4 regions of the Streptomyces sp. NPDC014891 genome follow, and region 2 is predicted to be linked to each of the others. Evidence: riboswitches for the same ligand, from Rfam matches in the RefSeq annotation. Region 2 holds a riboswitch; each other region holds the start of a gene.

Region 1 (6,966 bases), on a different contig from region 2:
CTGCTCCCGGGCGCGCTGCACGGCGAGGGAGCGGTCGGTGGGCTCCAGGTCGAGGTGGAGCCGTACGGAGCCGTCCTCGAAGCTGCGCTTCTGGGTGTAGCCCGCGTCCGTGAACACCTTGATCATCTTGGTGTTGGCGGGGAGCACCTCGGCGGCGAAGCGCCGGATGTCCCGTTCCCGGGCGACCGCCGCGATGTGTTCGAGCAGGGCGGAGGCGACGCCGCGTCCCTGGTGCGCGTCCTGGACGAGGAAGGCGACCTCGGCCTCGTCGGCGGGGAGGGAGGCGGGCATGCCGCGGTCGTCGATGCGGTCGTAGCGCACCGTGGCGATGAACTCGCCGCCGACGGTCGCCGCCAGGCCCACCCGGTCCACGAAGTCGTGGTGGGTGAAGCGGTGCACGTCCTTGGCGGAGAGCCGGGGGTAGGGGGCGAAGAAGCGGTAGTACTTCGACTCGTCCGAGACCTGCTCGTAGAAGCTGACGAGGCGGTCGGCGTCGTCGGCCGTGATCGGCCGGATGCGCGCGGTGCCGCCGTCGCGGAGCACCACGTCCGCCTCCCAGTGGTCGGGGTAGTCGTGCTCCGGCGGCTGGTCCGACGCGCTCTGCATGGGGTCAGCCTACGGCCGCGGATCGGCGGTGGCACGGGTCGCGCCCCGGTGGCGGCACGGACCGCGACACGGCGGCGGCATCGCTCGCGCGGCGGGGGTCGGCCGTGCAAGGTAGGGAGCACGCCCCGTAGGGCGGGGAGGGCCGAAGGGCGGTCCGATCCGGGCCGAAGGTCGGCGCGAGCACGGAGCATCCCGTGAGAGACTGGTCTAGACAACCCGCTTGAGACTTGAAGGGCAACACCATGGCTGAGCGCCGCGTCAACGTCGGCTGGGCCGAGGGCCTGCACGCCCGCCCCGCGTCCATCTTCGTCCGTGCCGCCACGGCTTCCGGCGTTCCGGTGACGATCGCCAAGTCGGACGGCACCCCCGTCAACGCCGCCTCCATGCTCGCGGTGCTCGGCCTGGGCGCGCAGGGCGGCGAGGAGATCGTCCTCGCCTCGGAGGCCGACGGCGCCGAGGCCGCTCTGGACCGTCTGGCGAAGCTGGTCGCCGAGGGCCTGGACGAGCTTCCCGAGACCGTCTGATCCGGGTCGACACCCACCGCACGGCGAAAAGGCCGTGACCGCCGGAATTCCGGCGGTCACGGCCTTTTCTGATTTCTCCCGCGGCCTTTTCGGGCAGCGCGGAGCGACGGCCTCGAATTCCTATTCCATGTATACGATGCGCGCGTTAATTCCGGGAACCCGCCGTGTTGACTGCATGTTGCGAAACCCTCACACGGCCGCCGGCCGGTTTCCTGAGGCGGTGCAGCGGCTGCGTGCGCTCGGCGTGCAGCGCGGTCAGCGTCCTGGCCCGCTCGGCGTCGCCGCGCGCCACGGCGTCCACGATCGCCCCGTGCTCGGCCCAGGCGTCCACCGGCCGCTCGGGCTGCTCGACCGCGTACATCCAGGCGATCTTGTGCCGCAGCTGGGTCAGCAGGGCCGTCAGGGCCGGACTGCCGGAGGCCTGGGCCAGCGTCTCGTGGAACCAGCCCCCGAGTGAACGCAGATCCTCGCCCTGCCCCCGCCTGGCCCGCTCCTGCCCCAGCCTGACCAGGCCGCGCAGCACCTTGAGATGCGCCTCCGTGCGCCGCTGGGCGGCACGGGCGGCCCCCAGCGGTTCGAGCAGCGCCCGCATGTCGAGCAGATCGGCGGCCTCCTGCTCGGTGGGCTCCGCGACCTGCGCCCCGGCGTGCCGGCGGGTGACCACGAAGCCCTCGGACTCCAGGGTCCGCAGGGCCTCGCGGACCGGAACCCGGGAGACCCCGTACCGGCGGGCGAGCTGGTCCTCGGTCAGCCGGGCGCCCGGCTCGAAGACGCCCGTGACGATGTCGTCCCGGATCGCCGTGCATACCGAGTGCGCGGGAATGCGCATGTCCGACCTCCGCCTTGGTCCGCGCGAGTCAATTAACCGGCGCCTGTTCTGCGCCCGATCTGCGACTCTATTGCAGCGCGCCGGAATTTCCGATGCCCCGGCGGAATATCGATGTGCCGCGCGCGACGAAAAGCCCCGGCTCTGTACGAGCCGGGGCTTTTGCGATGCGGTGGGGGCGGCGCGAGGAGCCGCCCGGGGCGTCGGGTCAGACGTTGACGCCGCGGGCGCGCAGATACGCGACCGGGTTGACGTCGGAGCCGTACTCGGCGGTCGTCCGCGCCTCGAAGTGGAGGTGGGGTCCGGTCGAGTTGCCGGTGGAGCCCGAGATGCCGATCCGCTCACCGGGCTCGACGGTCTGGCCGACGTAGACCCCGATGGAGGACAGGTGACCGTACTGGGTGTACGTGCCGTCGTTCATCCGGATGACGATGTTGTTGCCGTACGCGCCGCCCCAGCCGGCCTCGACGACGGTGCCGGAGCCGACGGAGACCACGGTGCTGCCGTAGGCGGCGTGGAAGTCGACGCCGGAGTGGCTGCCGGAGGACCAGAGCGAGCCGCCGGTCTTGTAGCCGGTGGACACGTACGAGCCGTCGACGGGGAGCTGGAAGGAGGCCAGGCGGCGGCGCTCGGCCTCGCGGGCGGCGCGCTGCTCGGCCTCGCGGATCTCCTTGGCGCGGGCCTCGGCCTTGCGCTTCGCCTCGGCCTCGGCCTTGGCCTTGGCGGCGATCTCGTAGGCCTCCCGCTCCTGGGCGGCGGCCTGGGCGTCGATCCGCTCGGCGAGGTCGTCCTCGGTGATCACCTTGGTGAGGCCGGTGTCCTCGAGGGAGCGGTCGTCCGTGTCGGCGGCGAGCGCCGGGGAGGCCAGGGTGCCGATGACGCCGGCGGTGGCGAGGGTCGCCGCGCCGGCGATGCCCGCGCCGCGGCGCGCCATCCGGCTCGGAGCACGATGCTTCCCGGTGGCACGGGTGAACGCCATGTAGGGGCTGGTCCTTTCCTTCCCTCTCGCCTACCGGGTTAGCTGACGGGTTCGGAGCAGGAAGGTCTCCTACGAGCCCCTCCGTACGAGACGAAGGCGCCCGATTCACCCCAGGGACTGCGTGTGGGTCCCCGGCTCCCCAGGCTCGCGCCTGACGGGGACTCGGCGATGTCTGTCCGATGCCGCGGGTGCGGCACGTGCAACTGACGAACAGACGGCCTGACGCTATGCGGATCGTCTTTCAATCACCAACCGGACAGGCATTTTGTAAGACATGCCACAAGGCAAAAGCCAACCCTTGCCCCAATACGGACAAAGGGGAGGACCCCGACGGGCCGGGCCGTCGGGGTCCTCCCCGTCCTGCGGACCGCGTGAATCAGCCGGTCACGACGGTCACTTCGCCGATCCCGAGCGCCCGCACCGGCTCCGCGATCTCCGACGCGTCGCCGACGAGCACGGTGACGAGACGGTCGACGGGGAACGCGCTGACCACGGCCGCGGTCGCCTCGACCGTGCCCGTCCCGGCCAGCCGGGCGTACAACTGCGCCTGGTAGTCGTCCGGGAGGTGCTGCTCGACCTGGTCGGAGAGCGTCGCGGCGACGGAGGCGGCCGTCTCGTACTTGAGCGGCGCGACCCCCACCAGGTTCTGCACGGCCGTCTCCCGCTCTGCGTCGGTCAGGCCCTCCTCGGCCAGCGTCCGCAGCACCTTCCACAGGTCGTCAAGAGCCGGACCGGTGTTGGGCGTGTCGACGGAACCGCTGATGGCGAGCATCGAGGCGCCGTTCCCCCGGCCGTCCGAGCGGAGCACCTGCCCGAAGGCGCGCACCCCGTACGTGTAGCCCTTCTCCTCGCGCAGGACCCGGTCGAGCCGCGAGGTGAGGGTGCCGCCGAGGCAGTAGGCGCCCAGGACCTGGGCCGGCCAGACGCTGTCGTGCCGGTCGGGCCCGATCCGGCCGATCAGCAGCTGGGTCTGGACGGCGCCGGGGCGGTCCACGATGACGACCCGTCCGGTGTCGTCGGCGGTGATCGGCGGCATCGGGAGCGGCTCGGCCGGCTCGCCGGACCACGCGCCGAGCGTCTCGGCGAGGACCTTGTCCAGGTCGACACCGGTCAGGTCGCCGACGACCACGGCGGTGGCCGTGCCGGGACGCACGTACGCCTCGTAGAAGGCGCGGACCGCGGCGGCGTCGATCGCCGCGACGGTCTCCTCGGTGCCCTGGCGCGGCCGGGAGATCCGGGCCTCCGCCGGGAACAGCTCCTTGGAGAGCTGCTTGGCGGCGCGGCGGGACGGGTTGGCCGTCTCGTGCGGGATCTCGTCGAGGCGGTTGCGCACCAGGCGCTCGACCTCGGTCTCCAGGAACGCCGGCGCGATCAGGGCCTCGGAGACGAGACCGAGCGCCTTGGACAGCCGGGAGGCGGGAACCTCCAGAGAGACCCGGACGCCCGGGTGGTCGGCGTGCGCGTCGAGCGTGGCGCCGCAGCGTTCCAGCTCGGCCGCGAACTCCTCGGCGCTGTGCTGGTCCGTGCCCTCGAACAGGGCCCGGGCCATGATGGTGGCCACACCGTCGAGACCGGCGGGCTCCGCGTCCAGCGGGGCCGGCAGGAAGATCTCCACGGCCACCACCTGCTGGCCGGGGCGGTGGCAGGTCAGCAACGTCAGACCGTTGTCCAGGGCACCGCGGTCCGGGGCCGGGAAGGCCCAGGGCCGGGCGTCGCCGGGCGTCGGCTGCGGGTGGAAGTCCATGCTCGTCAAAGACGCGGCAGCGTCGGTCACTGGTCCGCCCCCTCTTCCTCGTCGCTGTCGCTCTGTTCGGTCGCCACGGGCTCGTAGACCAGCACCGCGCGGTTGTCGGGGCGCAGCGTGGCCGCGGCGACGGCCTGCACCTCCTCGGCGGTGACCGCAAGGACGCGGTCGACGGCCGTCAGGGCGAGCTGCGGGTCGCCGAACAGCACCGCGAAGCGGCACAGTTCGTCGGCACGGCCCGCGACGGTGCCGAGCCGGTCGAGCCACTCGCGCTCCAGCTGCGCCTGCGCGCGCTCCATCTCCTCGGGCGTGGGGCCCTCGGCGGCGAACCGGGCGAGCTCCTCGTCGACGGCCGCCTCGATCTGCGGGACCTCGACCCCGCCGGAGGTCTTGACGTCCAGCCAGCCCAGCGAGGGCGCGCCGGCCAGCCGCAGCATGCCGAAGCCGGCGGCGACGGCGGTGCGGTCGCGGCGGACCAGGCGGTTGTGCAGCCGGGAGGACTCGCCGCCGCCGAGGACCGTCAGGGCCAGGTCGGCCGCGTCGCACGCGCGCGTGCCGTCGTGCGGCAGCCGGTAGGCGGCCATCAGCGCACGCGCCGGCACCTCCTCCTCGACGACCTCGCGCAGCTGCTCGCCGATGACCTCGGGCAGCTCGCCCGAGCGGGGCGCGGGCTTGCCGTCGTGGCCGGGGATGGAGCCGAAGTACTTCTCGATCCAGGCGAGGGTCCGCTCCGGGTCGATGTCCCCGACGACCGACAGCACCGCGTTGTTCGGGGCGTAGTACGTGCGGAAGAAGTTCCGCGCGTCCTCCAGGGTCGCCGCGTCCAGGTCGGCCATCGAGCCGATCGGCGTGTGGTGGTACGGGTGCCCCTCCGGGTAGGCCAGGGCGGTCAGCTTCTCGAAGGCCGTGCCGTACGGCACGTTGTCGTAGCGCTGGCGGCGCTCGTTCTTGACGACGTCCCGCTGGTTCTCCATGGACTCGTCGTCCAGGGCGGCGAGCAGCGAGCCCATGCGGTCGGCCTCCAGCCAGAGCGCGAGCTCCAGCTGGTGGGTGGGCATGGTCTCGAAGTAGTTGGTGCGCTCGAAGCTCGTCGTGCCGTTGAGCGAGCCGCCGGCCCCCTGCACGAGCTCGAAGTGCCCGTTCCCGTGGACCTGCTTCGAGCCCTGGAACATCAGGTGCTCGAAGAGGTGGGCGAGGCCCGTGCGGCCCGGGACCTCGTGCCGCGAGCCGACGTCGTACCAGAGGCAGACCGCGGCGACCGGGGTCAGGTGGTCCTCTGAGAGCACCACGCGCAGGCCGTTCGCCAACCGGTGCTCGGTCGCTGTCAGGCCGCCGGAGCCGGCCTCGGCCGTGGCCGTGTGACCCATGGGCATGTACGTCCCTTCGATCGCGATGTGAAAAAGTCCTGCCACTGTATGCAAGCGCGCCGACACCTGGCGAAGTTCCCGACCCCGGGAGATGTCCCTCTTCCGGGTCGCGGTCGGCGTTGTCGGTGGCACGGTCCACAATGGTCCGCGTCAGATCAACCTTGTTGGTGAAGGAGCCGCAGCCGCGATGGCCCGCCGCAGCACGAAGACACCGCCGCCGGACGACGCGTTCGAGGAGCGAATCCTCGACATCGACGTCGTCGACGAGATGCAGGGCTCCTTCCTCGAGTACGCGTACTCGGTGATCTACTCGCGTGCGCTGCCGGACGCCCGCGACGGCATGAAGCCCGTCCAGCGGCGCATCGTCTTCCAGATGAACGAGATGGGGCTCCGGCCCGACCGGGGCTTCGTCAAGTGCGCCCGGGTCGTCGGCGAGGTGATGGGCAAGCTCCACCCGCACGGCGACGCCTCGATCTACGACGCCATGGTCCGCATGGCGCAGCCCTTCTCCATGCGCCTCCCCCTGGTCGACGGCCACGGCAACTTCGGTTCCCTGGGCAACGACGACCCGCCGGCCGCCATGCGGTACACCGAGTCGCGGATGGCCTCGGCCGCCCTGCTCATGACGGAGTCCATCGACGAGGACACGGTCGACTTCTCGCCGAACTACGACGGCCAGGAGCAGGAGCCGGTGGCACTGCCCGCCGCCTACCCGAACCTCCTGGTCAACGGCGCCTCGGGCATCGCCGTCGGCATGGCGACCAACATGCCCCCGCACAACCTCGGCGAGGTCGTCGCGGCCGCCCGCCACCTGATCCGCCACCCGGGCGCCGACCTCGAGACGCTGATGCGCTTCGTGCCCGGACCCGACCTGCCGACCGGCGGCCGGATCGTCGGCCTCGCCGGCATCAAGGACGCGT
Region 2 (6,966 bases):
CGGCGTGCTCACCGAGGTCGTGCTCGACGTGGTGGTGCTGGGGGTCGACGGGGTCGACCCCGGACTGGGGGTGATGGCGCACCAGGAGGACGAGGCGAGCATCAGCCGGCTCTTCGCCGAGCGAGCGAGCCGGGTCGTCGTGGTGACCGACTCCTCGAAGATGGGGCGCCGGGCCTTCGCACGGATCTGCGGTCTGGACCGGATCGACCTCCTCGTGACGGACACGGGCATCGATGCGGAGACGGTCGCCGAGCTCACCGAGGCCGGGGTGAAGGTCCTCACCGTCTGAGCCGCCGGACTCCATTGGTACGCGGTCGAACCAATCCGAGGAGCGCCAGAGCAGCGATCTCCGGCGCCCCCGCTTGTTAACCCAGCAATTACCGCACGGATGTATACCTTTGGATCCGCCTCCCCCATCATGTCTTCGACGTGCCGCCGGGGCACGTCGAATACAGGAGAGGTGGAGCATGATTCCCATCAGCCGCAGGGGGTTCGTCGGTATCGGCGCGGGGCTCGTGGCGGGGGCGGCACTGCCGACGGCCCGCGCCTCCGCCGCCGCGCGCTCGGCGACCGGCACGCTCACCGACGTCCGGCACGTGGTGATCCTGATGCAGGAGAACCGCAGCTTCGACCACTACTTCGGGACCCTCCGCGGCGTACGGGGCTTCGGCGACCGCGCCGCGGGCAACATCCCCGGCGGCTGGGGCATGTTCAACCAGCCCGACTGGGGCGGTCGCCAGTATCCCTGGAAGCTCAGCGACACCCCGCCCGCCGGAGGGGTGGACGGCGAGACCCTGGCCCAGTGCAACGGAGACCTGCCGCACAGCTGGACCTCGCAGCACGCCGCCTGGAACAAGGGCCGTCTCGACAACTGGGTCACCGGCGTGGGCAACACCCGGTCGCTCGGGCACCTGGACCGCGAGGACATCCCGTTCCACCACGCGCTCGCCGACCAGTACACCGTCTGCGACGCGTACTTCTGTTCGGCGCTGAGCGCCACCGGACCCAACCGCACGTTCCTGTGGAGCGGGAGGATCGACGCCTCCAGCAAGGACGGCGGCGACGAGTCGGGCCTGACCTGGGAGACGTACGCGGAGGCGCTCCAGCGGGCCGGGGTGAGCTGGAAGGTCTACCAGAACGCCCAGGACAACTACGGGGACAACGGTCTCGCGTACTTCAAGAGGTTCACCGACGCGCGCCCCGGGGACCCGCTGTACGACCGCGGCATGGGCTCGGTCCCCCGGGTGACCGGCTCGACCCCGGACGACATCGCCGCCGCGATCCGCGCGGACGTCGTCGCGGGCACCCTGCCCCAGGTGTCCTGGGTGGTCGCGAGCGAGGCGTTCTCCGAGCATCCCTACGCGCCCCCCGGGGACGGCGCCCACTTCGTCGACCTCGTCTACCGGGCGCTCGCCGCCGACGCCGAGGTCTTCGACTCGACCGTGCTGTTCCTCAACTACGACGAGAACGACGGCTTCTTCGACCACGTGCCCCCGCCCGTCGCCCCTCCGGGCACCCCGGGCGAGTACCTGGACGGCGTGCCGATCGGCCTGGGCTTCCGCGTTCCCATGATTGTCATGTCCCCGTGGACCCGGGGCGGCTGGGTGAGCTCCGAGGTCTTCGACCACACGTCGGTCCTGCGCTTCATGGAGAGCTGGACGGCGGCCCTCGGCACTCCGGCCACCTGCCCGAACATCAGCGCCTGGCGGCGGAAGGTGACGGGTGACCTGACCGGCGTCTTCGACTTCGCCCGTCCCGTGTACGGCGTACCGGCCGGGCTCCCCTCCACGGCGAAGGTGATCGGCCAGGCGACCTGCGCCCCGCTGCCGAACCCCGCCCCGCAGAACAACGCCCAGCCGGCCCAGGAGCCGGGCGTCCGGCCGGCCCGCGCACTGCCGTACCAGGTGAACGGCAACCTCGACCGGTTCGAGTTCGGGGCCGCCGGCAAGATCCTGGCCTGGTTCTCGATGACGAACCAGGGCGCCGAGGCCAAGCGGGCGGCACACTTCTCCATCCATCCCCACCAGCACCGCGACACGGCCGCCTGGCAGTACACCGTCGACGCGGGCGGAACGGCGACCGACTACTTCCACATCGGCCTGGGGTCGGGTTCCGGCAAGTACGACATCTCGATGATGGGCCCCAACCGCTTCCTGCGCCGGTTCGTCGGGGACGCCTCCAAGGCCGGCAAGGCGGTCGAGGTGGCCGCCCGGTTCGCGACCGAGGCGGGCACCGGGCGGACGGCCCTGTGGTTCCGGATGACCAACGCCTCGGCCGGGCCGGTGACGTTCACGATCCGCTCGAACGCCTACCGCACCGACGGCCCCTGGACCTACACCGTCCCCGCGGGATCCTCGCGCGAGGACCACTTCAACGCCGTCGCCTACAACGACGGCTGGTACGACTTCACGATCCTGGCCGACATCGACGGAACCTGGTCGCGCCGGTACACCGGCCACATCGAGACCGGGGCCCCGAGCGTCACCGGCTGAGCACGCCGCGCGGCGGAGGGGCGGCGCCCCTCCGCCGTGCGCGGCCCTCCACGCGGACGTCCTCTCAGCGGCCGGCCTCCGCGGCACGGCGGATCGTGGCGTCGAGCAGGTCCACGGCGTCGGCCGCCGTACGGCCCGGGGCCCGGTTCCACGGCCCGATCAGGTCGTGCCAGCCCCGGGCGCGGAGCTCCGTCATGATCCAGGCGGCGGCCTCGTTCATCGTCGTCGCGCTGCCGTGGCCGAGACGGTGCGCGGCGAGGAGCGCACCGCAGACGCAGCGGGCCCCGCGGGCGTCGCGCAGCTTGTACGGGGCGTTCTGCCAGCCCCACTCGGTCAGTACCAGGCGCGCGTAGCCGAGGTGAACCGAGGGGCGCAGCTCGGGCCGGCCGACGCGACGCCAGACGTGCAGCCGGTCGGGCAGGACGGCAGCGAGCCGGCCGGGCAGCCGGCGCTCGGCGGGAGGGGGCGGCGGCAGGGCGTCGAGCGCGTCGGCGACGAGCCGGTCCACCGGAACGGAGAGGAGGGCGCGCCACTCCTCCGCGGCGGGCGCGGACGGCGTCCGGTCGGTCCAGTCGGCGACGACGCGCTGCCAGGTGGCGCTGTCGAAGAGGGCGGCGGCCTCGCGGTCGAGGGCGTCCGGGTCGAGGCCTTCGGGGGCGAGGCCTTCGGGGATCAGCAGGGGGGCGGCGGGTGACATCCGGGCGGCTCCTCGGTCGGGGTCTCTTCACCTTTCACGAAGAATGTCGGTTTCGCGATGTATGCCCTTGAGTGCCCCTGAGACCGACCCCGCCTTTCCAGCCCGTTGCGCCATCAATGGAATTAACCAGAACATTCGGACATAGAGCACCTGGTGACGCGACTCACTCCGCCGGGAACGCGCCGGTGATCGACATTCCCGCAGGCCTTACCGGGCAAGAAAGTTCGCTCCGCCGACGTCAGGGGCGATCATGAGTTCCGGTAATTCAGTGATCCTTTCGCCGACTTCCGGACTCAGATCCTCTTGTTCTCCGTCGCACAGGTGGCCTACGGTCACCTCCATTCGAGCGGATCGCCGAATCCTGCCACTGCTCGAAATACCTCCCTTTCACCCGACGGCAGGAGCGGGGGACCCACGAATACGCCGGCCGGGATTCCGGAACGGCTCGGGGTGAAGCCGCGTGCGCGCGGCCGGACATCTCCAGTCCGAACCCGACAGCTCACCCCGAAGGCGCCGGAGAGGAATCCCGTCATGCCTGCTCACGGTAAGCACCGCCGTCCCCGCCGCCCCGTCTCCCGTGGACTCGCGCTGGTCGGCACAGGTGGCGCCGCCCTCGCGCTCCCGCTGATCGCCCCGGCCGTGGCCGGCGCCGCGCCCGCCTCCGGAGCCCCGGACATCGCGCCGAAGGCCATCACCGCCCCCGCCGCCCCGGCCGCCGCCAAGGCCGCGCCGAAGGCGCCCACCGCCAGGGCCGCAGCGCGCACCTACACGGTCGTCAGCGGCGACTCGCTTTCCCTCATCGCGCAGAAGAAGGGAATTCAGGGCGGCTGGAAGGACCTTTACCAGGCCAACAAGAGCGCCGTGGGTGACAATCCGTCACTCATTCACCCCGGCCTTGAACTGACGCTTCATCGGAATTCCGCCAAGGCCGCCCCGGAGGAGGCGAAGAAGACCGCTTCGGCCGAACGGGCGAGCCGCTCCGAGCGCCGCAGCGCCGCTCCGGCCGCCGCCGGCACCGGCGCCTCGGCCGCCGCCCCCGCCGCCGCGTCCGCCCCGGTCCAGGCGGCGCCCGTCGCCGCCACCCAGTACGCGGACAACCTCGACGGCTGGATCCGCGAGTCGCTGGACATCATGGCCCAGCGCGGGATCCCCGGCTCCTACGAGGGGATCCACCGCAACATCATGCGGGAGTCCTCCGGCAACCCCCAGGCCATCAACCTCTGGGACTCCAACGCCGTGGCCGGCACCCCCTCCAAGGGCCTGCTCCAGGTGATCGAGCCGACCTTCCTCGCCTACCACGTGCCCGGCACCTCGACGGACCTGTTCGACCCGGTCGCCAACATCACCGCCGCCTGCAACTACGCGGCCGACCGCTACGGCTCCATCGACAACGTCAACGGCGCCTACTGATCACGGAAGTGCCCGGTGAACCAGGAGGTGGCGAGCTCCGCCACCTCCTCCAGGGCCCCGGGCTCCTCGAAGAGGTGTGTGGCGCCCTCCACGACCTCCAGCCGGCTCTCGCAGCGGAGCAGCGACTCCGCCCGCCGGTTGAGGTCGAGGACCAGCGCGTCCCGCCCTCCGACCACGAGGAGCGTCGGGGCCTTCACCCGCGCCAGGTGGTCGGCCGCGAGGTCCGGCCGGCCACCGCGTGACACGACGGCGGCCACCGGTGAGCCGGGGTCGCCCGCCGCCCAGAGCGCGGCCGCCGCTCCCGTACTGGCCCCGAAGGAGCCCAGCGGAAGGCCCGCGCTCTCCGGTCGCCCCGCGAGCCACTCCGTGGCCCGGGCCAGCCTCCCGGCGAGCAGCGGGGTGTCGAAGACGTGCGCCCGGTCCCCCGCCTCCGCCTCGGTGAGGAGATCGAACAGCAGGGTGCCGAGGCCCGCCCGGTTGAGAGCTGCCGCCACCGCCCGATTCCGGGGGCTGCGCCGGCTGCTCCCGCTCCCGTGGGCGAACAGGACGACACCCAAGGCGTCCTCGGGCACCGCGAGCCGCCCCGCCAGCGTGACGCGGTCGTCCACGGGGATCCGTACGTCCCCGTCCCGGACGACCGGCCCGTGCGCGGCCCGGATCCGGTCCAGACAGGCCACGACCTCCGCGTCCGGGGTCTGACTGAAGTCCCCGTAGAACTGTCCGATCGCCGAGAACGCCTCGGGTGCGTGCACGCTCACCGTCTCGTCGGCCTCGCCACCAAGTCTCGCCTTCCACCCGCGGGGCGCCACCGGCACCGCCAGGACGATCCGTCCCGCGCCCCGGGCCCGCACCACCCGGCAGGCCGCGAGGGCCGTGGCGCCCGTGGCGAGACCGTCGTCCACGATCAGGACGGTCCGGCCCTCCAGCGGAACGGAGGGTCTGCTGCCCCGGTAGCGGTCGGCCCGCTGGTCGAGCTCCTCGTGCTCGCGCCGCTCGACCGCCGCGAGATCCCGCGCCCCCACCCCGGCCTCGGCCAGCACCCGCTCGTTCACCACACGCACGCCGCCTTCGCCGAGCGCGCCCATCGCCAGCTCGGGCTGTCGGGGCACACCCAGCTTCCGGACGAGGCAGACGTCCAGCGGGGCGTCCAGGGCGTCGGCCACCTCCGCCGCCACCGGAACCCCGCCGCGCGGCAGACCGAGCACCACGAGGTCATGTCCTCTGAGGTGGTCGAGGCGGGCGGCCAGCTGCCGACCGGCATCGGTTCGATCACTGAAGAGCATGGGCCCGCGTCCTTCCGCCCGCACGGCTCCGGGCGGGGAGAGGAGCGCCCCGCTCGGCCCCCGCCCGTCCCTCCAGGGTAAGGCGCGCCTTCCCCCGCGGTCGGGTGAGCGGCCGGTCAGCGGGACTGGAGGGCGTCGAGCGCGACGGCCTGGGCTATCGCCAGGCGCCGATCGAGCTCGGGGTCCGCTATGTCCAGAACGTACCGGTCACGGAGCCCGAAGACCTTGTCGACCGACATCACCGCACGGCCCGACTCGGTGAAGTCGAAGTGGTACGGCACGACGAAGGGCAGCAGGTCGGTGAAGGGGAGCAGCTCCCAGGCGCGCCGCAGCAGTGCGATGCCCCCGCTGCGCTCCTGCCCCGTGGTCTCCCCCTCGGCTCCCTCGCGGCTGAGGTGCCAGGTGCTGCGCAGCAGGGAGGCACCGAAGTTCTTGCGGAAGCCGCCCAGCCGGGTGCCGGACGCGCCGTGCACGTCGTAGGTCGCACCCAGGTCGATCACCTGGCGGGCCTTGAAGGTGAAGAGGACCTGGCGCTGGGACTCGTCGGTGTAGAAGGTGACCTGCTCCTTGAACGCCATCCTCTTCTGGTGGGCGAAGGCGACGAGCTCCCCCTCGGCCCCGTCCGCTCCTGCGGTGTGCACGAGGTAGCGGTTGGCCATGGGCGTCACCTTCTGCCGGACGAGGAAACGGTGCTGCGTCTGCGCGAGGCCCATCGGACGTGCTCCTGCCGATCGTGGGCGGGCCGTCGGAGGGCCGCCCCATGAGGTCGTGAGCACGATGATCCGCCCCGTGGGCGTCCCGCCGCTGTCCTCGAAAGTCGTCGTCCCGCGAGACGTTCGGATGAGAGGCGGAGGAGAGGCGGAGCGGACGCCCCGGGCGTGCCCTGCCTCCCCCTGAAGCTCCTCCCGAACGTGACCCTCACCCTGAACCTGACCCTGAGGCTTCAGCCCGCCCAAGCCCCGACCCGCCCCGCCCCGTCAGGCCGCGAGAAAGGCCTCGATGGCCTCCGCCAGGGCCTGCGGGGTCTCCTCGGGCGCGTAGTGACCGGCGTCCTTGATGACCTCCAGGCGCGCGTTGGGGTACC
Region 3 (6,966 bases), on a different contig from region 2:
GTCCACGACACCCCGGACTTCGTGTCCGCCCTCGCGGGCGCGGGCTACCGGACGGTCTGCGTGGGCGGAGTCGGCTTCTTCAACAAGCAGCCGCCGCTCGGCACGGTGCTCCCTGCCCTCTTCCAGGAGAGCCACTGGGACCCGTCGTTCGGCGTGGCCTCCCCCACCTCCTTCGAGGCGCAGGTCGCCCGCGCCGAGGAGGTCGTCGCCGGGCTCCCGCGGGAGCGCCGTCTGTTCCTCTTCGTCAACGTGGCCGCGCTGCACCAGCCGAACTGGTTCCACCTGCAGGGCGCCACCCGCGAGGCGGGCGACTCGCGGGCCACCCACGCGGCCGCCCTGGAGTACGTCGACCGGCACATCGGGCGGCTCTTCGCCGCGATGAGCAGCCGCCGCCCGTGCTTCGCGATCGTCTCCTCCGACCACGGCACCGCCTACGGGGACGACGGGTACACCGGTCACCGCCTCGGCCACGAGGTCGTCTGGACCGTCCCGTACGCGCAGTTCGAACTCGCCGGGCCGGAGCGGGGGACCTCGGCATGAGCGACACCGCCGCCCCGCGCCCGTACCGGAGCTACGTCTACGCCTACCCGCACAAGACGGCGTACCGGCCCCTGCCCGCGCCCGCTCCCCCGCTCGCCGCGCTCTGGCGGGACGAGCCGAAGGACGCGCTCTCCCTCTATGCGCACATACCGTTCTGCGAGGTCCGCTGCGGCTTCTGCAATCTCTTCACCCGGATCGGCGCCCCCGACGAGCTGACCACCCGCTACCTCGACGCGCTCGACCGCCAGGCCGCGGCCGTCCGCGAGGCGCTCGGGGACCGGGACCCGGTGCGGTTCGCCACGGCGGCGTTCGGCGGGGGCACCCCCACCTTCCTCACCGCCGGCGAGCTGGAGCGGCTCTGCGACATCGCCGAGAAGCGGATGGGCGTGGATCTGCGTGCCGTGCCGCTGTCCGTGGAGACCTCGCCGTCCACGGCGACCGCCGACCGCCTCGCCCTGCTCGCCGAGCGGGGCGCCACCCGGCTCAGCATCGGTGTGCAGAGCTTCGTGGAGGCCGAGGCGCGGGCGGCCGTCCGGCCGCAGCGCCGCGCCGACGTCGAGTCGGCCCTGGGCCGGATCAGGGACACCGGCGTTCCGGTGCTCAACATCGACCTGATCTACGGGATCGACGGGCAGACGGAGGAGACGTGGCGCGCCTCGCTGGACGCCGCCCTCGCCTGGCGCCCGGAGGAGCTCTACCTCTACCCCCTGTACGTGCGGCCCCTCACCGGGCTCGGCCGGATCTCCCCCGCCGCCGACCGGGAGTGGGACGAGCAGCGGCTGCGGCTCTACCGGTGCGGCCGGGACCACCTCCGCGCGCACGGCTACGAGCAGGTGTCCATGCGGATGTTCCGCCGGGCGGACGCCGCGCCGCTCGGCCCCGACGACTACGCCTGCCAGACCGACGGCATGATCGGCCTGGGCTGCGGGGCCCGCTCGTACACCTCGGCGCTCCACTACTCCTTCGACTACGCCGTCGAGATGCGGGAGATCCGCACGATCATCGACGCCTACACGGAGACCGCGGACTTCTCGCGGGCCGAGGTCGGCCGCTGGGTCGACGCCGGGGAGGCCCGGCGCCGTCACCTTCTGCAGTCCCTGCTCCAGGCCGAGGGCATGCCGGTCACCGGGTACGAGGAGCGGTTCGGCTCCTCGCCCTTCGCGGACTTCCCCGCGGAGCTGGACCGGTTCGAGGCGCTCGGCTGGCTGGACGGGGACGCGCCGGCCGGGCTGCTGCGGCTCTCCCCCGAGGGCCTGGCCCACTCGGACGGTCTCGGTCCGGAGCTGTTCTCCCCCTCGGTGCGGGCCGCGATGGCCGCGTACGAGCCGAAGTAGGGGTGGCCGTGGACCTGACACCGCCGGTGTTCCGGCAGCCGTCCCCCGGCCCCGGGGCGCCGCTCCCCTCGGACGGGGGGATGGACCTGACGCTGCTCTACCGCGGGCCGCTGTCCTCCTGCGACTTCGACTGTCCGTACTGCCCCTTCGCCAAGCGCCGGGACAGCCGGGAGCAGCTGCGCGCGGACCGGGCGGCGCTCGAACGGTTCACCGGGTGGGCGGCCGGGCAGACCGGGGACCGGCTGCGCGTCCTCTTCACCCCGTGGGGCGAGGGCCTGGTGCGCTCCTGGTACCGGCGGGCGCTCGTCGAGCTGTCCCGGCTGCCGCACGTGGAGCGGGTGGCGATCCAGACGAACCTGAGCTGCCGGACGGACTGGCTGGCGGAGGCGGACCCGGAGGGCGTGGCGCTCTGGTGCACGTACCACCCGGGGCAGACGCCGTACGAGCGGTTCCTCGCCAAGTGCGGGGAACTGGCCGGGCGGGGCATCCGCTTCAGCGTCGGCGTGGTCGGGCTCCCCGAGCACGCGGAGGACGCCCGGCGGCTGCGGGCCGCGCTTCCGGCGCACGTGTACCTCTGGGTGAACGCCGCGGAGGGGCGTACGTACGCGGACGCGGAGGCCGCGGAGTGGACGCGGATCGATCCGCTCTTCCCGTACAGCAGGCAGCCGCACCGCTCGGCGGGGCTCCCGTGCCGGACGGGCGAGTCGGTCGTCTCGGTGGACGGCGAGGGGACCGTGCGGCGCTGCCATTTCGTCAAGGCCGAGCTGGGGAACCTGTACGACGGCTCGTACCGCGCCGCCCTGCGCCCCCGCGCCTGCCCCCTCGCCGTCTGCGACTGCCACATCGGGTACGTCCATCTGGAGACGCTGCCGCTGTACGACGTCTTCGCGGGCGGGGTCCTGGAGCGGATCCCCGCCGTCGTGCCGCCGCCGCGGGCCCCCTGGGCTACAGGGGCATGAGGTCGGGTCGCTTCGCCTCGACGTGGTCGCCGGAGCTCTCGCCGCGCAGTCGGCGTCCGATCCAGGGCACGAGGTACTCCCTGGCCCAGAGGATGTCGTCGCGGCGCACTTCGAGCGGCCCGCGCGGGGGGACCGGCGGCCAGATCTGGTCCGGGTCGGCGGGCACGGGCAGGCCGAGGACCTGGGCGGCGCGCAGGGCGACCCGGGTGTGGCCGTCGGGCGAGAGGTGCAGCCGGTCGGCGTCCCAGGCGCGCCGGTCCTGGACCGACCTCAGGGACCAGAGGTCGAGGACGGGGCAGCCGTAGCGGTCGGCGATGGCACGGACGTGCCCGTTGTACGTGGCGATCTTGCCGCGCAGGTGCTTGAGGAGCGTGACGCCGCGGGTGTCGAAGCCGGTGGTCACCATGACGGTGCCGACGGCGGAGGTGAGTCCGGCGACGGCGCGCTCGAAGCGCTCGGCGACCTCGTCGGGGTCGGTGCCGGGGCGGATGATGTCGTTGCCTCCGGCGCAGAAGGTCACCAGGTCGGGGGCGAGTTCCTTCGCCCGGGGGACCTGTTCCGCCACGATCTGGTCGAGGAGGCGCCCGCGTACCGCCAGGTTGGCGTAGCGGAAGGCGTCGTGCTCCGGCAGCTGGTCGGCGAGCAGCACCGCGAAGCGGTCCGCCCAGCCGACGTACGTCCCGCGGGGCCCGGGGTCGCCGACGCCCTCGGTGAAGCTGTCACCGATCGCCGCGTACGACCCGAATGCGTGCTGGTCTCTTGATCTCGAATCGTCTGCCACGGGAGCACATCCTTCCCTTTCGGATGTGACCTACGCGACCGTAAGGAGGGGTTGACGCCGGGTGACATATGCCACCGATAAAGAATTCGCCAAGCCGGAATAGACGGAGTAAGCGGCCGGAGGCCCGGCACGTGCGTGCCGGGCCTCCGTGGGACGACGGTGCGTCAGATGTTCACGCCGTGCTGGCGCAGGGTGGAGATCGGGTCGATGTCCGAGCCGTACTCCGGCCCGGTGCGCATCTCGAAGTGCAGGTGCGGGCCGGTGACGTTGCCGGTCGCGCCGGAGAGGCCGATCTGGTCTCCGCCGTTCACGGTCTGGCCGGCGGAGACGGTGATGGAGGAGAGGTGCGCGTACTGGGAGAAGGTGCCGTCGGCGTGCTGGATGACGACCTGGTTGCCGTACGCGCCGCCGTCGCCGGCGGAGTAGACGGTGCCGGGGCCGACGGCCATGACCGTGGTGCCGGTGGAGGCCATGAAGTCGACACCGGTGTGGTAGCCGGAGGACCACATGGAGCCGGAGGCGCGGTACGGGGTGGACATGCCGCCACTGACCGGGGCGACCCAGCCGGAGGAGGAGGTCGAGGACTTCGGCGCGGCCGAGGTCTCCGCGGCGGGGGCGCTGGCGGCCGGGGCGGCGGAGCGCTCGCCGCCGCGGGAGGCGCGCGGGGTGTCGCCGTTCTTCGAAGAGCTCTCGGCGGCCTTGGGCGCGGCGCTCTTGGGGGCGGTGGCCTTGGCGGTGCTCTTGCCGCCGAGGGTGAGCTTCATGCCGGGCAGGATGAGCGAGGGGTTCTCGCCGACGACCTGGCGGTTGTCCTTGTACAGCTGCTGCCAGCCGCCCGCGAGGTCGTGGTCGGCGGCGATCTTCGACAGGTAGTCGCCCCGGACGACGGCGTACGTCTTCGGCGCGGCCTTGCCGGTCTTGGCGGCGGCGGGGGCCTTCGTCTGCGCGGCGGCGGTGACGGCCTGGCCGGGAGCGGCGGCGGGGGCGGCCTGCTCGGCGGCGTGGGCGCCGGTGGCACCGAGGAGCGGGAGGGCGACGACGGCGCCTCCGGTACCGGCGGCGGCGATTCCGCGGGTGAGGCGGTTGGACTTGATGCGGCGGTGCTTACCCTTCGCGGGCATGGCGAATTCCTCTCCGGCGCCTGCGAGGTGAGCTGTCGGGTTCGGACTGGAGATGCCCGGCCGCGCTCTCGCGCGGCTTCACCCCGAGCCGTCCTGCGTCGCGGGACCGGCGTACTTCCTGGGTCCCCCGCTCCTGCCACGCATGGGATGGGTGGAATTCCGGACGGTGGCAGGATTCGGCGGTCCGACCGGATTGACGGTGACGCTAGACGAGCGGGGTCGGCGCGAACAAGCCGATGATTTCTCCCGGCTTTCCGGTTCCCGTAATCGACCGGGAATTCCGGTCACCCTCCGTGGATGACGGACCCTCGATTTCCTTTTCGAGCACGGTGATTGCTCCGGGCGGTCGGCCACGATCCGTCACTTCTATGACCCTGCTCACGCGCTGGAACCCATCTCGCCTGTAAACAGGGCGCGTTATACACAAGGGCTCAATTCGGACAGTTCACCCATTCCCGTCCAGGGGGGTGCGTCATACCGGTCCCACCTGGATGATTGCCCCTGGAACCGATCTCGCTTCGGACATCCGAACGTCGACCCATCAGGAGCATCCGTGACGCAGCAGCTGCCGCAGGTCCCGCCCGTCGAGGCGAACGAGCCCGAGCTGGCCGAGGTCCGCAACTTCCGGGACGTGGGCGGCCTGCCGACGACGGACGGGCGTGCCGTGCACCCCGGCCGTCTCTTCCGCAGCGGCCACCTCGCCCACGCCACCGAGGAGGACGTCGTCTTCCTGGACTCGCTGGGGCTGCACACGGTCTTCGACTTCCGGAACCTCGCCGACCGGAAGGTCGAGGGTCCCGACGTCGAGCTGCCGGGCGTGCGGAACGTGAACATCCCCCTCAACGACCCGGCCGAGGGCAAGGAGTTCTGGAAGCTGGTCCGCGAGGGCGACATCGCCCAGCTGCACGCCATCCTCGGCGACGGCAAGGCGGCGGCCCGTATGTCCGACTCATACCGGAAGATGGTGGTCGAGCGGACCGCGGAGCACAGCCGGATCCTGCACGCGCTGGCCGAGGACAGCCTGCCCGCCCTGATGCACTGCGCGGCCGGCAAGGATCGTGCCGGGCTCTCCATCGCGATCACCCTGCTGGCGGTCGGGGTCGAGCGGGAGGCGATCGAGGCCGACTACGTGAAGTCGAACGACCCGCACCGCCGCTACAGGGTGCGCCGCAGCTCCACCGCCCCGGACGCGATGTCGCCCGCGGTGATGGAGCTGCTGAGCCCGCTGTTCGACGCGCGGATCGAGTACCTGCGCGGCGCCTTCGAGACGATCGAGGAGACCTGGGGCTCGGTGGACGCCTACCTCGCCGAGGGCCTGAAGCTGTCCCCCGAGACCCGCGAGCTGCTGCGCCTGCGGCTCCTCACCGAGGCGTGACCGGGACCTACTGGTTCTGCCCGCCCATCACGAACAGCAGATAGAGGAAGCCGGCGAAGAGGTGCCCGGCGATCAGATAGGCGAAGAGGCGCAGGACGAGCCCCTTGGGGAACCGGCCCTCGCCGCGCTCTTCACCGGTGACAGGTCGTGACTTCTCGGACATCTCGGTCCTTTTCTCTCGGAGGAGGTACGGGATCAGCGCCGGTGCGGGGTTCCGTCGCCGAGACACAGCTCGGCGACGGGACTCTGCAGGAGGGTGTGGACGAAGAGCAGCTCGGCCCCGCCGGGGGTGGCCGCCCCGATCCGGTGCGGGGTCAGCGAGTCGAAGTGCGCGCTGTCCCCGGGATCGAGGACGTGGACGGCCTCGCCGAGCGCGAGCCGCACCCGGCCGTCCAGGACGTGGATCCACTCCTCACCGGGGTGGACGCGCACGATGTCGCCCCGGGTGGCGTACGGCACGTGCACCCGCAGGCACTGCAGGGCGCGCCCGGCGCCGCCCGCCTGCCGGTAGATCCAGCCGTCGGCCTCGACGGGCTCGGAGCGTCCGGCGCGGACGACGGGGTCGCGCCCGGGGGGCGTCTCGCCGAGGAGCTCGGAGACCGTCGTACCGTAGATGCGGGCGAGGGCGAGCAGCATCGGGAGCGAGGGCTGCCGGTTCCCCGTCTCCAGCCGCGAGAGGTGGGCGGGCGAGAGTCCGGCCCGCTGGGCGGCGGCCTCCAGGGTGAGGCCCCGGCGACGGCGCAGGGCCCGCAGCTGCGGGGCGACGTCCGGCAGGACGTCGGGGCCGGCGGTGCCCGGCGCGCCGGGGGCCGGGACGGCGGGGTCCGGGGAGGGCTCCCCGGGGACGTGGTCCATG
Region 4 (6,966 bases), on a different contig from region 2:
GTCGAACATGGCCTGGTCGATCAGGCGCTGCTCGGTGGCGTCGTAGCCGACGAGCTCCGGGCCGATCTGCTCGATGACGGCGAGGACGGCCTTCTCGACACCCTTGCCGAGGTAGCGGTTCGGGTCACCGTCGCGAAGCTCGATGGCCTCGAACGCACCGGTGGAGGCACCGGACGGGACAGCAGCACGGCCGGTGCTGCCGTCGTCGAGGCCGACCTCGACCTCGACCGTGGGGTTGCCTCGGGAGTCCAGGATTTCCCGGGCTACGACGACGTCGATGGACGGCACGAGCATCTCCTTTTTGGGATGTGACGCTGGATGTGACGCAAGGTCGGTGCAGGGTCGCTTGGCCTTGCGACAAGAGCCTAACCGGCTCGCGGGCTCCGGCCAGCCGGGCGCCCGCCCCCTGGGACGAAAAAGGACCCAAGGGCATGCATGTCGGGACGAAGGGCCCCAGATCTACCGGCGGGTAACCGCCGCGGCGGGCCGGTCGTCGCGCCGGCCCTCCCCTCTACTCCGGTCTTCTCTGGCCTTCTCCGGGCGCGGGCCCGAAACGGGGGAACCCCGGCCCGGCGCGCACGGGGGATGGGCGCGCCGGGCCGGGGTGGTCACCGCGGGAGGGTCGGAGGGGCCGCGTGAGCCGCCGGACTCACGCGGACCGCCGGGCTCACTTCAGGTGGAGCTGCTGGCCCGGGTAGATGAGGTCGGCGTCCTCGACGACGTCCTTGTTGAGCTTGAACAGCTCGGCCCAGCCGCCCTTGACGCCGTGCGCCTGGGCGATCTTGCTGAGGGTGTCGCCGGTGGCGACCTTGTACTCGCCGTCGCCCTTCTTGACCTTCTTGCCGGTCGGGGTGGTGACGGTCTTCTTCGCGTCGGCCTGCGGAGCGGCCTGCTGCGCGGCCTTCTTCGGGGCCTGGCGCTTCTCGCTGCGGGTGGTCGGCTGCTCGGCCTTCCGCTCCTGCTGCGGCTGCTGGGTGCTCTGCTGCGGCGCGCTCTCGGCGGCGCCGCCCTCGTAGGAGGCACCCGAGAGGCCCACGCCGCAGGACGGCCAGGCGCCCTTGCCCTGGCCCGCGAGGACCTTCTCGGCGACGGCGATCTGCTGCGACTTCGACGCCTGGTCGGCGGTCGAGGCGTAGGCGGTGCCGCCGTACGCGGCCCAGGTGGAGGCCGAGAACTGCAGACCGCCGTAGTAGCCGTTGCCGGTGTTGATGGACCAGTTGCCGCCGGACTCGCAGGCGGCGACGCGGTCCCACTCCGAGGCCGTGGCGGCCGAGGCGGTGCCCGCGGTCATCAGCGGGGCGGCCACGGCGACACCGGTGACGCCGACGAGCGCGGCGACCTGGGTGGCCTTGGAGGGACGGCGGTGTTTGCCCTTGGCGGAAAACAGCATGGGGATTCTCCTCACCGACGCCTGTGAGGTGAGCTGTCGGGTTCGGGCCGGAAGGTGCCCGGCCGCGTGTCCTAGCACGCGGCTTCACCCCAAGCCGGTCTTCGGCCGTCTGTCTCAACGGCCGGGACCGGCACTTACCTTGGGTCCCCCACTCCTGCCTTCGGCGCTTGCGCGACGATGCCCGTCGGCCGACGGCAGGATTCGGCGTTTCGGTCGACGGGGCCCGCGGTGGCGAGCGGTGACGACCGTAGACACAGACCCACCGGAAGTTCAAAGACCCTCATAGGGGAGAAATCGCCCCTGCTTGCCTTCCGGTGGGTCGTGTTTGTGCAGGTGAGAGGTGACGGGAGCAAAGTTTGCGGGCGTGACACGCCAGTTGGGGTGAAGAGACCCATGTCTCACTTGCCCAGAACCGGACATACGCCCCCGAACTACTCCGCCGACGCGGTCGAACCGTTCGTCAGGTCAAGCGCCTGACCAGGGAGGATGAGGTCCGGATCGAGGCCCACGGTCCGCCGGTTGGCGTCGTAGAGGGCGGTCCAGCCTCCGGGGAGTTCGTTCTCCTGTGCAATGTCGGAGAGGTTGTCACCCGGCTGCACGAGGTAGGAGTCCGACTTGCCCTGACTGTCCGTTGCGTCCGTTTCCTTCGAGGCGTCAGCGGGCGACGTCTTCAGCGGCTTTTCGTCCAGCTTGTTGTCCGGGGACGCATGTCTACCTGATTCGGCAGAACTGTCCGGGTTGTCGGTTTCCTCCGGTGCGGCGTCACCCCGGTGCTTGCCGGTGCCGGGGGTCGCCGACGACGGGTCGTCCGTCGGCGCACCGGGCTCGGTGGAGCCGGGCTCGCCGGGCGTCACGGACGCGTCGGGCGTGCCGGGTGCGGTGGGCGCGGCCGGGTCGCTCGGGTCGGTCGACGCGGGCGGGCTCGTCGGCGCGGTCGGCGAGACGGGTGCGGTCGGCGAGACAGGCGTGGCGGACGCGTCGGGCGACGCCGTCCCGGGGGCCTTCTGCTCGGCCTCGGACTTGTCGGCCTCCTCGGCCCCCTTGTCGGCCTCGGCGGCCTCTCCGGAGGTCCCGGGCAGGCCGGCGTTCCAGTTGGACTCGGGGACCGGTCCGGTGGGGGCCTTGGGGACGCTCGTGGGGCCGGGGTCCACACCCGGGGACGCGCCGTCGTTCTTCAGGCCGGCGATCGGCGCGCAGGTGGCCCACTCGTTCGAACCCTTGGCGAGGGCCTTCTCGGCCACCGCGATCTGCTGGGCGCGACTGGCGAGGTCCGGGCTGGGCGCGTACGACAGGCCGCCGTGGCGCTCCCAGCTGTCCTGGGTGAACTGGAGCCCGCCGTACATGCCGTTGCCGAAGTTGGCGCTCCACTGGCCGCCGGACTCGCATTCGGCGACCCGGTCCCAGGTGGCCGCGTCGGCGGCGGAGGCGGACCCGGTGGCGAGCAGCGGCAGCGCCATGGCGGAGCCGGTCACGCCCGCGGCGACGACGATGGCGGGGGCCTGACGGGGGCGACGGTGACGTCCGTTCCCGGAACGCATAGAAGCGCCTTTCGCGTGACGACTGTGTGGGCGCGCCCGAGTTGTCACACCTGGCCGAATTACTCAACCACGTTGACGAACCGAGCTGACGGGGAAGGTAGCCGTATTCGAACGCTCATCACAAGTCGATGCACCCGCGATCACGTGAAGATCACATTTATGACGGACTCTCACTTTGTGTGAGTCGCACGGAAGGGGAGAACTCGACCGGAAGCGTGCGCAAACCGCGCATGATGAGCCCTCCGCGCCAGCGCAGTTCCGCGGGATCCGCGGCAAGTCGCAGGTCCGGCAGCCGGGTCAGCAGGGTGGCGAGCGCGGTCTGTCCCTCCAGCCGGGCGAGCGGCGCGCCCAGGCAGTAGTGGATGCCGTGCCCGTACCCGAGGTGCTGGTTGTCGCGCCGCGCCAGGTCGAGCACGTCCGGCCCGTCGAACCGCTCCGGGTCCCGGTCCGCGGCGGCGAGCACGACGAGGACGGGGTCGCCCGCCGGGATGTCCTGCCCGCCGATGGTCAGGGGCTCGGTCGCGTACCGCCAGGTGGCCATCTCCACCGGACCGTCGTAGCGCAGCAGTTCCTCGATCCCGGTCTCCAGCAGCCCGGTCTCCCCCGCCGCGACCGACGTCTGGAGCAGCTCGCGCTGCCCGGGGTGGCGCAGGAGCTGGTACATGCCGTTGCCGATGAGGTTGACGGTCGTCTCGAAACCGGCGAAGAGCAGGATGAAGGCCATGGCGGCGGCCTCGTTCTCGGTGAGGTGCTCGCCGTGGTCGGAGGCCTTGATGAGTCCCGAGATGAGGTCGTCGGCCCCTTCGTGCCGCAGGCCTTCCCGCTTGCGGTGGATCAGCTCGGCGAGGTAGCCGCGCATCTTCTTCACCGACCGCGCGACCCCGCCGCGTGGCCCGCCGCCGTGCCGGATCATCATGCCGGCCCAGTCGCGGAAGTCGTCCTGGTCCTCCTCGGGCACGCCGAGCAGGTCGCAGATCGCGTAGATGGGCAGCGGGAAGGCGAACTCGTGGATGAGGTCCGCGCTGCCCTTCTCCACGAAGCCGTCGATGAGCCGGTCGGTCAACTCCTGCACGCGGGGGGTGAACTCGGCGACCCGGCGGGGAGTGAAGGCCTTCGACACCAGCCGGCGCAGACGGGTGTGGTCCGGCGGGTCGATGTTGAGCAGATGCGTCATCAGCTCGGCCTTGCGCTCGCCCGGAATGCCCGTCTTGCCCTTGGCGTGCGGGGACTCGTCGTGATGCGCGGGGTTCTTGGAGAGCCGCTGGTCGGCGAGGGCCTGCCGGGCGTCCCCGTACCGCGTCACCAGCCAGGCCTCGACCCCGCTGGGCAGTGTCGTCCGGTGCACGGGCGCGTGCTCGCGGAGCCAGGCGTACGCGGGGTACGGATCGCTCGCGAACTCCCAGGTGAAGAGCTCGGGCGCGGGGGCCGACGCGGGGCAGGAGGCGGGCGGGGTGCCGGGGGTGGTGCTCACTCCCCGACGGTACAGGGCGGTCCGGGAGGGGCGGTCCGGCGGTCCGGGGAGGCGCGGTCCGGCGGTCCGGGGGGCGCGGTCTGCCGGATCCCGCGATCAAGAAGGGGGTGGTGCCCTAGATTCTTGTCGGTGGATCCTCAGATGCTCCGGAGCACGTTCGCGGTGGTCGAGAGACGGGCCGAACACGCCGTCACCTTCTTCTACTCGCATCTCTTCTGGAACAACCCCGCCATGCGCGAGCTGTTCCCCGAGGACATGCAGCCCCAGCGGGACCGCCTCTTCGCCGCGCTCACCCATGTGGTGACCCACCTGGAGTCCCCCGGTCTCCCCGGCTACCTGGGGCAGCTGGGCCGCGACCACCGCAGGTTCCTCGCCGACCCCGGGCTCTACGCCGCCGTCGGGACGAGCCTCCTCGCCGCCTTCGCGCACGCCGCGGGACCCGCCTGGACCCGGGAGGCCGAGAAGGCCTGGGCCGAGGCGTACGGACACGTCGCCGACCTCATGATGGCCGGGGCCGAGGAGGCGGCCGCGGCCGGCGAGCCCGCCTGGTGGGACGCGGACGTCGTCCGGCACGAGCGGCGCGGCGAGGACCTGGCCGTCCTCACGCTGTGGCCCCGGCAGCCGCTCCCCTTCCTCCCGGGGCAGTACGTCAGCGTCGGCTCGCCGCGCGTCCCGCGCGTCTGGCGCACCTACTCCCTCGCGGACGCCCCCCGCCCCGACGGCACGGTCGAACTCCATGTGAGCCGGATCCCGGGTGGCGCGATGAGCACGGCCCTCGTCGCCGGGACGCGTCCGGGCGAGAGGCTGCGGCTGAGCGCGCCCGGCGGCGGCCTCACCGCGTGCACGGAGCCGGGCGGACTCCGTACCTATATATGCGCGGGCACGGGCTGGGCGCCGGTGAGGGCGCTGCTGTCGGAGGCGGCGGAGGCCGAGCCCGACCTGCAGGGGCGGCTGTTCATGGTGGCGCGCGCGAAGGAGTACCTGTACGGCCGGGAGGACGCGGAGCGACTGAAGAAACGTCTCAGCGGTCTCAGCGTCACCTACATCACCTCGGCCCCCGGCCACCGCAAGGACCAGGCGACGGAACGGCTCGTCCAAGCGCTGCGGGCCTGCGTCCACTGGCCCGCGCACGACGTCTACCTCGCCGGGCCGCCGGGCTTCCTGACCGAGGTCGCGGAGGTGCTGGAGGAACTGGGCACCGACCCGTACCGCATCCACCACGACACCCTGCAGCCGGTGGGCCGCTTCACCGCCCGCCCCCACACCGCGGCGGAACGCCTCCTGGGCCCGCCGCCCCCGCTCTGGCACAACCCGGGGGCACGGGTCCCGCGCGAGCGGTAGCGCCGGCCGCCGGCGCGGGCCGCCGCGGCCGCGTCAGGCCTCCACGCCCTCCGCCGCCCGGATCGCGTCCCGGTAGGCGCGGGCCGCGGCGCGCAGAGCCGCCTCCGGGTCCACGCCCTCCGCCTCCGCGCGGACCGCGAGGGCCAGCAGGTCGTAGCCGACGCCCGGCTCCGCCGGGAGGGCCACGTCGAGGCCCGCCGAGCGCACCCGGCCGCCGAGCTTCGCGGCGAGTGCCAGCCCCGGCTGGCCCAGCGGCACGCCGTCCGTCACGGACTCGCGCTGCTTCTCGATCGCCTTGGTGCGCAGCCAGTGGGCCCGGACGTCCTCCGGCGTCCGCGCCTCCGCGTCCCCGAAGACGTGCGGGTGCCGGTGGATCAGCTTCTCGGCGAGGTCCCCGGCGACGTCGTCCACGGAGAAGGGCTCCTCCGGGTCCTCCTCGGCGATCCGCGCGTGGAAGACGACCTGCAGCAGGACGTCCCCGAGCTCCTCGCGCAGCGCGTCCCGGTCGTCGTCCTCGATCGCCTCGACGAGCTCGTACGCCTCCTCGATGCCGTACTTGACGAGCTCCTTGTGCGTCTGCCGGGAGGACCAGGGGCACGTGCGCCGGATGCGGTCCATGATCTGCACGACGTCCAGGAGGCGGGCGCCGGGCAGGTCGTACGAGCCGGGCAGCAGTTCCAGGTCGGGCATCGTGAGGCGGCCCGAGCCGGCGAGGCGGGCGAGGCCGTCGGTGAGCGGCCGGTCGCCCTCGCCGGAGGGCAGCAGCAGGACCGTGCGGCCGCCGGCGCAGGCGGCGACCAGTTCCTCGGCGGTGGGCCGCAGGTGCTCGACGGCGACCCCGGCCTCCCGCAGGTACGGCAGCTGGGGGTGCTGCTCGTCGGGGCAGAGCACCCGGTCCGCGCCGTGCAGCGCCTGCCAGGCGGGCCAGGACAGCAGTCCGGGTGCCACGCGGTGGCTGGCGGTGAGCAGGACGATGCGGCCGGGGCTCTCAGTTGTCACCCCACGAACTTACTCCGCCTCACGCACCGGCCGGGACGGCGCCCGGGTCCTGGCTGATCTGCCGCAGCCAGGGCGCGGTGGAGCCGCCGAGCCTGACCTGGGCGTCGTCCCAGGTGCCGTAGCGCGGGTTCACGTCGATGGCGAGGTCCTTGGAGGCGGCGGAGAAGACCTCCGTCAGCTTCCGCTGTCCCTCGGGGGTGTCCTTGACGCCCAGCTTGGCGGCGATC

What was found. A riboswitch is a leader RNA that binds a small molecule or an ion and turns the genes downstream of it on or off. The one in region 2 is predicted to bind cyclic di-AMP.
Positions count from the first base shown of each region.
Region 1: linked by a shared signal. The riboswitch ahead of ACF09E_RS32275 (M23 family metallopeptidase) and the one ahead of ACF09E_RS13870 (transglycosylase SLT domain-containing protein) in region 2 are both predicted to bind cyclic di-AMP.
Region 3: linked by a shared signal. The riboswitch ahead of ACF09E_RS10255 (peptidoglycan DD-metalloendopeptidase family protein) and the one ahead of ACF09E_RS13870 (transglycosylase SLT domain-containing protein) in region 2 are both predicted to bind cyclic di-AMP.
Region 4: linked by a shared signal. The riboswitch ahead of ACF09E_RS31460 (transglycosylase family protein) and the one ahead of ACF09E_RS13870 (transglycosylase SLT domain-containing protein) in region 2 are both predicted to bind cyclic di-AMP.

Region 1 covers NZ_JBIBWF010000014.1:133,922-140,887, reverse strand. Annotated here, with positions in the region: gene ACF09E_RS32290 (GNAT family N-acetyltransferase) at 1-606, opposite strand, end outside; gene ACF09E_RS32285 (HPr family phosphocarrier protein) at 849-1,130, shown strand; gene ACF09E_RS32280 (GntR family transcriptional regulator) at 1,276-1,959, opposite strand; gene ACF09E_RS32275 (M23 family metallopeptidase) at 2,165-2,935, opposite strand; cyclic di-AMP (ydaO/yuaA leader) riboswitch at 2,948-3,113, opposite strand; gene ACF09E_RS32270 (M16 family metallopeptidase) at 3,312-4,679, opposite strand; gene ACF09E_RS32265 (pitrilysin family protein) at 4,706-6,052, opposite strand; gene ACF09E_RS32260 (DNA topoisomerase (ATP-hydrolyzing) subunit A) at 6,234-6,966, shown strand, end outside.
Region 2 covers NZ_JBIBWF010000004.1:422,387-429,352, forward strand. Annotated here, with positions in the region: gene ACF09E_RS13855 (DeoR/GlpR family DNA-binding transcription regulator) at 1-289, shown strand, start outside; gene ACF09E_RS13860 (phosphocholine-specific phospholipase C) at 468-2,492, shown strand; gene ACF09E_RS13865 (hypothetical protein) at 2,557-3,189, opposite strand; cyclic di-AMP (ydaO/yuaA leader) riboswitch at 3,532-3,715, shown strand; gene ACF09E_RS13870 (transglycosylase SLT domain-containing protein) at 3,721-4,599, shown strand; gene ACF09E_RS13875 (alpha/beta family hydrolase) at 4,593-5,882, opposite strand; gene ACF09E_RS13880 (hypothetical protein) at 5,999-6,595, opposite strand; gene ACF09E_RS13885 (alpha/beta fold hydrolase) at 6,860-6,966, opposite strand, start outside.
Region 3 covers NZ_JBIBWF010000003.1:428,378-435,343, forward strand. Annotated here, with positions in the region: gene ACF09E_RS10235 (STM4013/SEN3800 family hydrolase) at 1-540, shown strand, start outside; gene ACF09E_RS10240 (STM4012 family radical SAM protein) at 537-1,874, shown strand; gene ACF09E_RS10245 (STM4011 family radical SAM protein) at 1,955-2,833, shown strand; gene ACF09E_RS10250 (SGNH/GDSL hydrolase family protein) at 2,820-3,614, opposite strand; gene ACF09E_RS10255 (peptidoglycan DD-metalloendopeptidase family protein) at 3,779-4,735, opposite strand; cyclic di-AMP (ydaO/yuaA leader) riboswitch at 4,740-4,899, opposite strand; gene ACF09E_RS10260 (tyrosine-protein phosphatase) at 5,289-6,110, shown strand; gene ACF09E_RS10265 (DUF6126 family protein) at 6,118-6,273, opposite strand; gene ACF09E_RS10270 (helix-turn-helix domain-containing protein) at 6,306-6,965, opposite strand.
Region 4 covers NZ_JBIBWF010000013.1:190,652-197,617, reverse strand. Annotated here, with positions in the region: gene eno (phosphopyruvate hydratase) at 1-294, opposite strand, end outside; gene ACF09E_RS31460 (transglycosylase family protein) at 668-1,390, opposite strand; cyclic di-AMP (ydaO/yuaA leader) riboswitch at 1,394-1,566, opposite strand; gene ACF09E_RS31455 (transglycosylase family protein) at 1,822-2,928, opposite strand; gene ACF09E_RS31450 (cytochrome P450) at 3,086-4,399, opposite strand; gene ACF09E_RS31445 (globin domain-containing protein) at 4,541-5,740, shown strand; gene ACF09E_RS31440 (nucleoside triphosphate pyrophosphohydrolase) at 5,774-6,739, opposite strand; gene ACF09E_RS31435 (SurA N-terminal domain-containing protein) at 6,759-6,966, opposite strand, start outside.